DNA from 3 places in the Streptomyces sp. NPDC051310 genome. Region 3 is predicted to be linked to each of the others. Evidence: riboswitches for the same ligand, from Rfam matches in the RefSeq annotation. Region 3 holds a riboswitch; each other region holds the start of a gene.
The links. A riboswitch is a leader RNA that binds a small molecule or an ion and turns the genes downstream of it on or off. The one in region 3 is predicted to bind cyclic di-AMP.
Positions count from the first base shown of each region.

Region 1: it holds a riboswitch for cyclic di-AMP, as region 3 does, so the genes downstream of both, ACIA79_RS21820 (M23 family metallopeptidase) here and ACIA79_RS24910 (transglycosylase family protein) in region 3, are expected to answer to the same signal.
Region 2: it holds a riboswitch for cyclic di-AMP, as region 3 does, so the genes downstream of both, ACIA79_RS29335 (NlpC/P60 family protein) here and ACIA79_RS24910 (transglycosylase family protein) in region 3, are expected to answer to the same signal.

Region 1 covers NZ_JBITEO010000015.1:18,509-22,688, forward strand. The annotation lists gene ACIA79_RS21815 (aldo/keto reductase) at 1-343, opposite strand, end outside; gene ACIA79_RS21820 (M23 family metallopeptidase) at 690-1,784, opposite strand; cyclic di-AMP (ydaO/yuaA leader) riboswitch at 1,796-1,931, opposite strand; gene ACIA79_RS21825 (PP2C family protein-serine/threonine phosphatase) at 2,158-3,327, opposite strand; tRNA gene ACIA79_RS21830 (tRNA-Met) at 3,470-3,543, opposite strand; gene ACIA79_RS21835 (carboxymuconolactone decarboxylase family protein) at 3,602-4,060, opposite strand; gene ACIA79_RS21840 (PLP-dependent aminotransferase family protein) at 4,108-4,180, shown strand, end outside.
Region 2 covers NZ_JBITEO010000027.1:15,811-19,990, forward strand. The annotation lists gene ACIA79_RS29325 (NlpC/P60 family protein) at 1-786, opposite strand, end outside; gene ACIA79_RS29330 (hypothetical protein) at 1,073-1,426, shown strand; gene ACIA79_RS29335 (NlpC/P60 family protein) at 1,527-2,762, opposite strand; cyclic di-AMP (ydaO/yuaA leader) riboswitch at 2,761-2,910, opposite strand; gene pcrA (DNA helicase PcrA) at 3,118-4,180, shown strand, end outside.
Region 3 covers NZ_JBITEO010000019.1:43,804-47,983, forward strand. The annotation lists gene ACIA79_RS24900 (cytochrome P450) at 1-726, shown strand, start outside; gene ACIA79_RS24905 (transglycosylase family protein) at 888-1,775, shown strand; cyclic di-AMP (ydaO/yuaA leader) riboswitch at 2,036-2,203, shown strand; gene ACIA79_RS24910 (transglycosylase family protein) at 2,207-2,884, shown strand; gene eno (phosphopyruvate hydratase) at 3,150-4,180, shown strand, end outside.

The DNA.
Region 1 (4,180 bases), on a different contig from region 3:
GCAGCCGGCGCAGGGACTCCTCGGCCGCCGCCTTGATGTTCGACGCGGCGAGACCCTTGTACCGAGGGTGGGAGCCGACCTTGGTGGCGATGAGGACGTCGGACCGGTTCGCGCGGGCGGCCAGCCAGTCGCCGATGACCGTTTCGGACTCGCCGCCCTGGTGGCCCGGGGCCCAGGACGAGTACGTGTCGGCGGTGTCGATGAAGTTGCCGCCGGCGGCCGTGTAGGCGTCGAGGACGGCGAAGGACTGCGCGGCGTCCGCGGTCCAGCCGAAGACGTTACCTCCGAGCCCGAGGGGGAAGACGTGGAGGTCGGAGGTGCCCAGCGTGCGGAGTGAGGTCATGCGTGGCTCAACGCCCCTCGAGGAGGCGGCTATTCCGGCCGTCGCACGCCCGGACGCGGGCAGTCTGCCGCAGCGGCACAGGGGCAGCCGGCAGCCCTGGCGTCGGGGGGTGCACCGCCAGGACTGCCGGGGTCTTCGCGGACGGCCGGCTCCACGGAGCCTCGGCCTCCCGATGCCCGCGCGGACGGCGCCTCTGCGGACGGCGCCCGCGGGGAAGGTGTCCGCGGGCAGGGTGTCCGCGCGGAAGCTCCCCGGCCGGACAGCGCCCGGCCGGGCCGTTCCCGCGCCACGAGCTCCCTGGCAGCTGGGCCCCGCGCAACGAGCTGCCGCGCCGACGCGGTCGGCATCAGACGGTCAGGCCCTTGCCGCGCAGCCATGCCAGCGGGTCGATGCCTTCGCCGCTCGCGGTGTGCACTTCCAGGTGCAGGTGCGGACCGGTCACGTTGCCGGTGGCGCCGACACGGCCGATCGTCTCGCCGGTGGCGACCTTCTGGCCGGCGCCGACCGTCATGGAGGAGAGGTGGCAGTACCAGACCTCGGTGCCGTCCTCGAGCTCCAGGACGATCCGGTAGCCGTACGAACCGGACCAGCCGGCCGACTTGACGGTGCCGCCGTGCACGGCCTTGGCCGGCGTACCCGTCGGGGCCGCGAGGTCGAGCCCGGTGTGGTAGCCGGAGGACCACATCGAGCCGGCCTGGCCGTAGGTCGAGGTGATCGTGTACGAGGAGGTCGGCAGCGCGTAGCTCGCGGCGAGCTTCGCCAGCCGCTCGGCCTCCGCCTTGGCGGCGGCTTCGGCCTCGGCCTTCGCCTGCGCTTCGGCGGCTTCCTTCTCCGCGGCGGTCTGCTGGGCCTTGGCCGCGGTGGCGGCCTGCTCGGCGGCTGCCTTCTCGGCCGCGGCCTTCGCCGCGGCGTCGGCGGACGCCTGCTGCTGCTCGGCCTGCTGGAGGATGCGGGCGCGCAGCGCCTCGCCGGCGTTCGCTCCGCTGTCGGCCTGGTCACCGGTGCCGTCGCCGGCGGTGAGGGAGGCGGCGGTGAGCGGCGCCGCGTTCACGGGAGCGTCGCCCGGGGTGTCGCCGTCGTCGGACATCAGGGTGCCGATACCGGGCATGGACTCGGCGTCCGGCAGGCTGTCGGCGATCGCGCCCGGCAGGTCGGGCAGGGATATCGAGACCGGGGGCTTGTCCTGCGCGGTGGCCATGCCGCCCGCGCCGACCGCCGCGATCACGCCCACGCCGAGGACGGTGGAGCTGCGGGCCAGCCCGCCGCGCTGCTTGACGACCCGGTGGCGGCCCCGGACCGGACGGACGGTGTCCTCGGTCGGGTTCCACTCCTCCCACGGACCGTCCGCGGGAGCACCGGAACCGAACGAAGCGGCGGCGTAGGGAGCCGAGGGGGCCGAGGGAGCCGACGGCGCTTCGGGGGCAGGCCTGTTGGACGCCACGGGGGCGCACTCCTTTCCTTCCTTCTCGCCTACCGGGTTAGCTGACGGGTTCGGAGCAGGAAGGTCTCCTACGGGCCGGCGATGCGGCCCGATTCACCCCAAGTGGTGGTTCCCCGGTTCCCATGCGGAATTCGGCGCGCGCGCACGGTGCCGTCGCTCTTGCGTCGGCTGGGACGACCGCGCTGCGTTATCGAACGTTAATAGACGCGGGGCCGCGTTTCCAAGCTGTTCCTACTGATCATTAACTTCCACCGGCCGGACGTACCGCCCCACAGGCGGGCAGATGCGGCAACTTGACGGCCCCTCAGGCCCCGCGCGCCTCATCACACTTTCCGACTCCACGTCAAATGCTTTGCGGAGCGGTATGCACCGGTCACGCTCGGTGCTCGGCGGCGTGCGCCGACGGCCTGTTCACGGCCAGCAGGGCCAGGTCGTCGGTGGCCCCGCCGCCGGTGTGCCGCCGTACGTCCTCGACGAGCGCGTCCAGCAGCTCCTCCGGCCCCTCGAAGTCCCGCCCCGCCAGCCCCACGGCCGGGTCGTAGAAGGCACCGGTGGCGTCCCTCGCCTCCGACAGCCCGTCCGTGTAGAAGAGGAGCGTCGCTCCGGGCGGGTACGGCACCTGCTCCGCGCGGTCGGGCCAGGCCCCCAGGTCGGCCATGCCCAGCGGCAGCGCCGGCTCGGCCGGCTCCAGCGGCTCCAGGCTCCCGCCGGCGTACAGCAGCAGCGGGTCCGGGTGGCCGCGGTTGACCATGCGCACCACCCCCTCGCCGCGCGGCACCTCGGCCAGGACGGCGGTGGTGAACCCCTCGAAGGCGTCCAGCCCGTCCCGCCGCGTGCCCTCCCGGGCGAGCGCCCGCTCCAGCCGCTGCGTCACGCCCTCCAGGGAGCTCTCCTGCTCTGCCGCCTCCCGGAAGGCCCCCAGCACGACCGCCACCGCCTCGACCGCGCCCATGCCCTTCCCCCGTACGTCCCCGACCACCAGCCGCACCCCGTAGGGCGTGTCCTGCACGGCGAACAGGTCGCCGCCGATGAACGCGTCCGCCTGCGCCGCCTCGTACCGCGCCGCCACGCGCAGTCCGCCGATCCGCTCGGCCGGCGTGGGCAGCACCGCCCGCTGCGCGGTCTCGGCGATGCCGCGGGCGGAGGCGAGCCGCTCACCGCTGCGCCGGACGACCCGGTTGATGAGCAGCGCGAGCCCCGAGACCGTGATCAGGGTGACGGTCTCGGTGATCGCCGGGGCCTCGTGCAGCACGCCGCTGTGGAGCCGCGGCCCGACGACGGCCAGGACGGCGGCGAGCCCCGCCACCAGGGTCGTACGCGCGGTGAAGAAGGGCGCGGCGACGAGCGGGGCGGCGGCGAACAGCGGCACGGCGGTGAACGCGGGCGGCGTGGCCAGGTCGTACCCGATCCCGCCGACGATCATGAGGGCGGGGACCGCCCGGAGGAAGCGGCGCACCCGTGCCCGCCGGGGGTTGCGCACCCAGGTGGAGTCCGCGGTCGCGCCCCTCGTGCCGGTACCCCCGGTGCCGCCGTTGTCGCCCACGGCTACGGACGGTAGGCGGGGCCCGCGCACGCCGTCCGGAGCCGCGCCGCACCGCCGTACGCCATCGGCCGACCGGGCGAGCGCACTCGGCCCGGGAACGACGAAGACCCGGTGCGCAAGGCACCGGGTCTTCGTCGATCAGTAGCGGGGACAGGATTTGAACCTGCGACCTCTGGGTTATGAGCCCAGCGAGCTACCGAGCTGCTCCACCCCGCGTCGGTGAACACCACCTTACGCCATCGGAGCGGAGATCATCACCACGGACCGCCGGGCGCTACGCGGCGCCCGGGATCTTGGCCGTGCTGAGGGCGATCCGGTTCCAGGTGTTGATCGTGAGGATGAGGGCCAGGAGCCGCGCCAGCTCCTCCTGCGCGAAGTGGGCCGCAGCGCGCGCGTAGACGTCGTCCGGCACCCCGGACGACGCGACCAGCGTGACGGCCTCGGTCAGCGCGAGGGCCGCCCGCTCGCGCTCGGTGAAGAAGTGCGCGGCGTCCTCCCAGACGGCGACCATGTGCAGCCGCTCCTCGCTCTCACCGGCCTTGCGGGCGTCGCGGGTGTGCATGTGCAGGCAGTACGCACAGCCGTTGAGCTGCGAGGACCGGATCTGGACGAGCTCCACCAGGGTGGGGTCGAGGCCCTCGCGGGCGGCGGTGTCGAATCCGATCAGGGCCTTGAAGGCCTTCGGGGCGGCCTGGGCGAAGTCGAGCCGGGAAACCGTGTCCGTGTTCGTCATGCCGTCGAATCTAAGGACCGGAAAGACCGGCTGTAGGGTGCACTTCCATGCCGGAATCATGGGTCAATTCCGCCGAGCGCACCGGGTCCGACCTGCATCTGGAGCTGCCGGCGGGCGGTA
Region 2 (4,180 bases), on a different contig from region 3:
CACGTACGGCTTGCCGAGAGCGCCGTACGCGTACGAGACCGCCTGGGCGGCGCGTGCGTTCGGCGCCCGGACGGGGCCGCGCGGGGCGGCGTCGCGTGTGGCGCGGTCGCCGGTCCGGTCGCCGGCGGCGTCCGCACCGCTGTCGCCCCGGGCGTACGCGGCGCGCTCGGCCGCGGTGAGCCGCGCGAGGAGCTTCTCGGCGGCGGCGAGCTTGCCCCGGATCGCGGACTTGTGGCGGCTCAGCTCCGCCCGGCGGGCCTCCAGTTCCCGCAGGTGCCCTCCGGACTCGGCCCGTACCTGTGCGATCTCGGCCAGCTCGTGGCGGACGGCGGCGACCGCGTCGGCCTGGCGGTCGCCGGCCAGCCGGGCGAAGGCGGCGCTGTCGAGGTACCTGTCCGGGTCGGCGGAGAGGGCGAGCTGGAGGACCGGCCCGAGACCGAGGCCGCCGTCGCGGTACTGGGCGGTGGCGATCGACCCCAGGCCGTTGCGGGCGGCGTTGAGCCGCTCGGTGCGGCGGGCGGCCTCGTCGCGCAGCGCGTCGAGCGAGGCGCGGGCCTCGTCGGCCTTCTCCTTCGCGCCGTTGTACCGCTCGGTGGCCTCCTCGGCCTCCTGGTGGAGCCGGTCCACCCGGGCCCTGACCTGGGCGGGGGTGAGGCGGGGATCGGCGTGCCCGGCGCCCTCCAGGACGGTGGCGGTGGCCGCTCCGGCGAGCACCAGGGTGAGGGCGGTGCGGCCGGCCGCCGATCCGCTCAGCGGGCCCTGTCTCTGTTTGCGGTGCGCTGCCACGGGGGCGGTCCCTTCCCGTCGGTAGGTCGGCGGGGTGGCCGGCTGCCGCCCGGGAGTAGGGAGGCGGCGGTGGGGAGAGCCGGCCACCTGGGGGAGGACGCTAAACCCGGGCGTCACGGGGCTGGGGGAGAGTGACCGTTATTGGCCGCAGGTGAGAGTTCCGGGGCGGGATGCGAGGGCGGCGCTGCACCTGGAATCCCGCATTCCGTATCAGCCGTGACCGATGCGACGAATGAGCCCACCCTGACCGGAAGTGCGTGCTATGGCCCCGGTTAGGCTCCGGCCCATGGACGTACTCATCAATGTCTTCGTCGCGCTGCACATCATCGGCATCGCCTCCCTCCTGGGCGGCTTCCTCACCCAGATGAAGGGCATGGGCGCGGGCACGGCGCGCTTCACGCCCGCCATGCTGCACGGCGCGCTGACCATGCTGATCACCGGCGTGGCACTGGTGGGGCTGAACCAGGCGGACGACCAGACCGTGAACAACCTCAAGATCGGCGTGAAGCTGGCGATCCTGGTCGTCATCCTCGGCCTGGTCTACGTCAAGCGGGACGAGGAGCGGGTGGAGAAGGGCCTCTTCGGCGCCGTCGGCGGTCTGACCGTGGCCAACGTCTTCATCGCGACGCTCTGGACGTGATCCCCGCCGCCCCGGCCCGCCGGCCCCCTGCACGGGCCGCGGGCAGGGCGCCGGCCGGGGTGCCGGGCGGTGCTCCGGTCGTGGTGCCGGGCGGGGCCGTTCAGGCCGGGCGCACGCTGCCGTGGACCGGCAGGTAGTAGATCGACTCCTCGCGGACGTTCGCCCCGGGCCCGGGCGCGTGGACCATCATGCCGTCGCCAAGGTAGATGCCCACGTGGCTGATGTCGTCGTAGAAGAACACCAGGTCGCCGGGGCGCAGGTCCTCCATGGCGACGGGTGTGCCGGACTCGGCCTGCTCGCGGGTGGTGCGCGGGAGGTCGACGCCCGCCGCCTTCCACGCGGCCTGGGTCAGCCCGGAGCTGTCGTACGAGCTCGGGCCGGTGGCGCCCCGGACGTACGGCTTGCCGATCTGGGCGCGGGCGAAGGCCAGCACCTTGTCCGCCTTGGCGGCGTAGCCGCCGTCGGTCGTACCGCCGCCTGCCGGCCCCGGCTCCTCCCCCTGAGCCGGCCGCGGGTCCGGCTCCTCCTGCTCCCGGCACGCGCGGGCCGCCTCCGCCGCGGCGCGCGCCTCCTCCTCCGCCCGGGCCTTCTCCCCGGCCCGGCACCGGGCGTCCGCCGCGCGCTCCCGCTCCAAGCGCACCAGCCGTGCCTGCTCCCCGGTCGTCAGCTGCGCCAGCAGGGCGCGCGCCTCGGCCAGCTTCCGCTGCACGGTCTCCTTGCCGGCCTGGAGGGACGCCTGGGAGTCGGGCAGCGCCTCCGGGCTCCTGGTCACATCGGCCTGCTGCCCGGTCGCCGCGGTCCGGTGCTCCAACGGCTCGGCCGCCTCGGCCTGCTGCCCGGTCGCCGCGGTCCGCTGCGTCCTGGACCCGGTGAGCTGCTCGTGCTGCGGCCCGGTGGGGCGTCCCGCCGCCGGCGTGCGGTCGGCGAACGGCTGCGGCTCCTCCGCGAGGAGCAGGGCCGCGCTCGGGGTCGCCCCGCCCGAGCGGTGCCGTGCCGCCGCGTAGGCGCCCCGTACGCGGCGGGACTCGTTCAGGGCCTGCGTACGCTTCGCGGCCTCGTCGAGCATGCCGTCACCCGCGCGCCGCCGCTGCTCGCCGGCCTCCCTGGCCTTGGTGTACTGCTGCGTCGCGGTGCCGGCCTGCCGGTAGAGGTCGTCGACCTTCCGCTCCACCTCTTCGACCGACGGGCGTCCCGGCACGGCGCCGGCGGACTGCGCGGACAGCAGGGTGGTGACCGAGGCGATGGCGGCCGTCGTGACCCCGACGGCGGGGGAGCTGGTACCGAACGTGCGGGTGGTGCGGCTGCGCGGCTTGCGATGCGACGCCAAGGCCGGCATCTCCTTCCGTGGACCGCCTACCGGGTCAGCCGGCGGGTTCGGGCGAACGGAAGGTGCCCTACGGTCCGCGGTCACGGCCGATTCACCCCACGGTGCATGGTGGGTTCCCGGTTCCGAACTCCCATGGCGGGGAGGGCGGATGCGGCGTGGGCGGCCGATCGGCGTGGTTCGCCGATGAGGGGACGGTCCGCTTGGGCAGGCACGCTAGCCAACCTGTGGCGGTGCTGTGAAGGATGATGTTCGATATGTCGGATACATTTTCGTGACCTTCGATTACTGTGCGGTAGGGGTGACCGAACGTGAGGGAGGCGGTTCGGCCACGGCTGTCAGTGGGGCCGCCTAGACTCGATAGGCGATGAGCAGCCTCTTTGACGACAGCTTCCTGGCGGACCTCCGGAACCACACCTCGGAGGAGCCGCCGCCGCCCCCGGAGGACTCCGAGGACCACCGGCCGGCCCCGGAGGAGGTCCCGCACGACCTCTTCGGGGACCGCTTCGACGTGCCGGCGGCCCGTGACGCGTACCACCGCGACGGCGCCCCGCGCACCGTCGTCGACCCCGCCGCGCTGCTGGAGGGGCTGAACGACCAGCAGCGCGCGGCCGTCGTCCACACCGGCTCACCGCTGCTCATCGTCGCCGGTGCCGGGTCCGGCAAGACCAGGGTGCTGACCCACCGCATCGCCCACCTGCTGGCCACGCGGAACGTCCACCCGGGTCAGATACTGGCGATCACCTTCACCAACAAGGCCGCCGGCGAGATGAAGGAGCGCGTCGAGCAGCTCGTCGGACCGCGCGCCAACGCCATGTGGGTGATGACCTTCCACAGCGCGTGCGTCCGCATCCTGCGCCGCGAGTCCAAGAGGCTCGGCTTCACGTCGTCCTTCTCGATCTACGACGCCGCCGACTCCAAGCGGCTGATGGCGCTGGTCTGCCGCGACCTGGACCTGGACCCGAAGAAGTTCCCGCCGAAGTCGTTCAGCGCCAAGATCTCCAACCTGAAGAACGAGCTGATCGACGAGGAGACCTTCGCCGACCAGGCGGCCGACGGGTTCGAGAAGACCCTCGCCGAGGCGTACCGGATGTACCAGGCGCGGCTGCGCGAGGCCAACGCCCTGGACTTCGACGACATCATCATGACGACGGTCCACCTGCTCCAGGCGTTCCCGGACGTCGCCGAGCACTACCGCCGCCGCTTCCGGCACGTCCTCGTCGACGAGTACCAGGACACCAACCACGCGCAGTACACGCTCGTGCGCGAGCTGGTGGGCACCGGGTACGAGGACCTCGGCCCGGCGGAGCTGTGCGTCGTCGGTGACGCCGACCAGTCGATCTACGCCTTCCGCGGTGCGACGATCCGCAACATCCTCCAGTTCGAGGAGGACTACCCGGAGGCGACCACGATCCTGCTGGAGCAGAACT
Region 3 (4,180 bases):
GAGCTGATCCACCGCAAGCGGCAGGCACCCGGCGACGACCTGATCTCGGGCCTCATCCGGGCCAGCGACCACGGGGAGCACCTCACCGAGAACGAGGCCGCCGCCATGGCGTTCATCCTCCTGTTCGCCGGGTTCGAGACGACCGTGAACCTCATCGGCAACGGGGTGTACGCGCTGCTGCGCCACCCCGGCGAGCGCGCCCGGCTCCAGGCGTCCCTCGCCGCCGGCGAGCGGGGCCTGCTGGAGAGCGGGGTCGAGGAACTCCTGCGCTACGACGGGCCGGTGGAGCTGGCGACGTGGCGGTTCGCGACCGAGCCGCTGACCATCGGCGGGGAGCGCATCGCGGCCGGCGACCCGGTCCTGGTGGTGCTCGCGGCCGCCGACCGCGACCCGGAGCGGTTCGCCGGGCCGGACACGCTCGACCTGGCGCGGCGCGACAACCAGCACCTCGGGTACGGACACGGCATCCACTACTGCCTCGGGGCGCCGCTGGCCCGGCTGGAGGGGCAGACCGCGCTCGCGACGCTGCTGACCCGGCTGCCGGACCTGCGGCTCGCGGCCGACCCGGCCGAACTGCGGTGGCGCGGCGGGCTCATCATGCGCGGGCTGCGCACCCTGCCGGTGACCTGGGGCCCGGGGCGCGAACCGGGGACGGATCCGGGGAAGGAACCGGGGAAAGGGGACACAGCATCCCCTTTGGGAAGTGACGGTCCGTCAGAACTGTGATCTTCGCGTGATCTCCGCTGCATCGACTTGTGACTGACGTTCGAATGCCGCTACGTTCACCCCCACCTCAGCAGTCACGCGAAAGGCAGCACCGCATGCGCTCCGGGAACGGCCGTCACCGACGACCCCGTCAAGCCCCCGCCATCGTCGTCGCCGCGGGGGTGACCGGATCCGCCCTCGCACTTCCGCTGCTCGGCGCGGGATCCGCGTCGGCGGTCGACGCCGCCACGTGGGACCGGGTGGCCGAGTGCGAGTCCGGCGGCTCGTGGAGCATCGACATGGGCAACGGCTACTACGGCGGGCTCCAGCTCTCCCAGGAGACCTGGGACGCCTACGGCGGCACGCAGTACGCCCTGCGCCCCGACCTCGCGAGCCGCGCCCAGCAGATAGCCGTGGCCGAGAAGGTCTACGCCGCGACCGGCGTCAAGGCGTGGGAAACCTGCGCCCCGATCGCGGGCCTCGGCACCGCCGGTGGCGCGGCCGGGGCGAGCCCCGAGGTCACGCCCGAGAAGACCGTCCCGGCGCCCGACCCGGCCGAGTCGGCCGACCCCCTGGAGCCCTCGGACCCCGACGCGCCCGAGACCCCCGCCGACCCGGTGGAGAGCCTCCTGCCCACCGAGCCGGCCGAGTCCCGGCCCACCGAGCGGGTCGAGCCCACGGAGCCGGTGGCCCCGGGCACCGGCAAGCACCGCGGTGAGCCCGACCCGGCCGAGTCCGACGGGGCGACCGGCCCGGCGGCCCCCGAGGATGAAAACACCACGAGCGCCGACAATTCGGTCACTGAGCGCGAAAACGATGGACATGCCTCGCGAGGTGACGGAACAACACGTGAGCCCGCCGTCGGCGAGTCCGGCGCGTCCGAGGACCCGGGCTCGTACACCGTCCGCCCCGGCGACAACCTCTCCGTGATCGCCGACGCGCACGAGCTGCCCGGCGGCTGGACCGCCCTTTACGAGTCCAACCGCGAGACGGTGGGCGAGGATCCGGACCTGATCGTGCCCGGGCAGAGCCTCGACCTGACGCCCGCGGAGGAGCAGCCGGCGGGGTGATGAGTGACGCTATGTCCGCTTCTGTGTAAGTGAGACAAGCGTCTCTTTGCGCCAGCGGGCGCATCACGAACGCACGATCTGTCCGTTCCGCCCCTCACCTGCGCAAACGTCCGTCAAGCGCAGGGCGGTAGGGGCGGATTGGGCAGGATGTCCGTCTTTGAACTTCGACGGCGACTGTGTCTACGGTCGTCATCGCTCGCCACCGCGGGCCCCTCCGGCCGGAACGCCGAATCCTGCCGCCGGCCGCGAGGGAACAGTCGACGCGTCATGCGCCGAAGGCAGGAGCGGGGGACCCAAGGTTTGCGCCGACCCCGGCCGTTGGAGACGACGGCAGGGTCCGGCTCGGGGTGAAGCCGCGCACACCGCGCGGCCGGGCAGCTCACGCCCGAACCCGACAGCTCACCTCGCAGGCGTCGGTGAGGAGAAGTTCCATGCTGTTTTCCGGCACGTCCAAGCACCGTCGCCCGTCCAAGGCCGCCCGTTTCGCCGCGTTCGCCGGTATCACCGGTATCGCCGTCGCCGCCCCGCTGATGGGCGCCACGTCCGCCTCGGCCGCCACCGCCGCCGAGTGGGACAAGGTCGCCCAGTGCGAGTCCGGCGGCGACTGGTCCATCAACACCGGCAACGGCTACTACGGCGGCCTGCAGTTCTCGGCCTCCACCTGGGCCGCGTACGGCGGCACCGCGTACGCCCCCACCGCCGACCAGGCCACCAAGTCCCAGCAGATAGAGATCGGCGAGAAGGTCCTCGCGGGCCAGGGCAAGGGCGCCTGGCCGAGCTGCGGCGTCGGCCTGTCCGGCACCCCGTACGGCGGCGGCTCCGCCGAGCAGGCCCAGCCGCAGCAGGAGCGCGCGGCCGAGCAGCCCACCACGCGCAGCGAGCAGCGCACCGCGCCGAAGGCTCCCGCCGGGGAGACCGTGACCACCCCGGCCGGCAAGAAGGTCGAGAAGGGCGACGGCGAGTACAAGGTGCAGGCCGGCGACACCCTCGGCTCCATCGCCGCCGCGAAGAAGGTCCAGGGCGGCTGGGAGAAGCTCTTCGAGCTCAACAAGGACATCATCGAGGACGCCGACCTCATTTACCCGGGCCAGCAGCTCCACCTGAGCTGACCCCCCGGCACCCCGGCCGCCCCGGCCCGGCGCCCCTTCCCCCGTACGCGCCGGGCCGGGGCCCTGCCGGTTACCGGTGAGTAGACCTTGTGGGGTTCTGCCCCGCTTTCGGAGCCCCCGGGTCCTTTTTCGTCCCACGGGGCGGGCGTCGGCTGGTCAGGGACCCGCCGCCGGTTAGGCTCTTGTCGCAAGACCGTCGCAAGGGCCGAAGAGACCCTGCACCACTTGCGTCACATTGTGCGTCACATCCCAGAAGGAGATGCTCGTGCCGTCCATCGACGTCGTCGTAGCCCGGGAAATCCTGGACTCCCGAGGCAACCCCACGGTCGAGGTCGAGGTCGGCCTCGACGACGGCAGCACCGGCCGTGCTGCCGTCCCGTCCGGTGCCTCCACCGGTGCGTTCGAGGCCCTCGAGCTCCGCGACGGTGACAAGGACCGCTACCTCGGCAAGGGTGTCGAGAAGGCCGTCCTCGCCGTCATCGAGCAGATCGGCCCGGAGCTCGTCGGCTACGACGCCACCGAGCAGCGGCTGATCGACCAGGCGATGTTCGACCTGGACGCCACGCCGGACAAGTCCTCGCTCGGCGCCAACGCCATCCTCGGCGTCTCCCTCGCCGTCGCGCACGCCGCATCCGAGGCGTCGGACCTGCCGCTCTTCCGCTACCTGGGCGGCCCGAACGCGCACCTGCTGCCCGTTCCGATGATGAACATCCTGAACGGCGGCTCGCACGCCGACTCCAACGTGGACATCCAGGAGTTCATGATCGCCCCGATCGGCGCGGAGTCCTTCTCCGAGGCCCTGCGCTGGGGCGCCGAGGTCTACCACACCCTGAAGAAGGTCCTGAAGGACAAGGGCCTGTCGACGGGTCTGGGCGACGAGGGCGGCTTCGCCCCGAACCTGGACTCCAACCGCGCCGCCCTCGACCTCATCCTCGAGGCCATCAAGCAGGCCGGCTACACCCCGGGCAAGGACATCGCGCTGGCGCTCGACGTCGCCGCGTCCGAGTTCTACAAGGACGGCGCGTACGCGTTCGAGGGCAAGTCCCGCTCGGCCGCCGAGATGACCGACTACTACGCCGAGCTCGTCGACGCGTACCCGCTGGTCTCCATCGAGGACCCGCTGTTCGAGGACGACTGGGACGGCTGGAAGACCATCACCGAGAAGCTCGGCACCCGGGTGCAGCTCGTCGGTGACGACCTGTTCGTCACCAACCCCGAGCGCCTGGCCCGCGGTATCGAGGAGGGCGCGGCCAACGCGCTGCTCGTCAAGGTCAACCAGATCGGTTCGCTGACCGA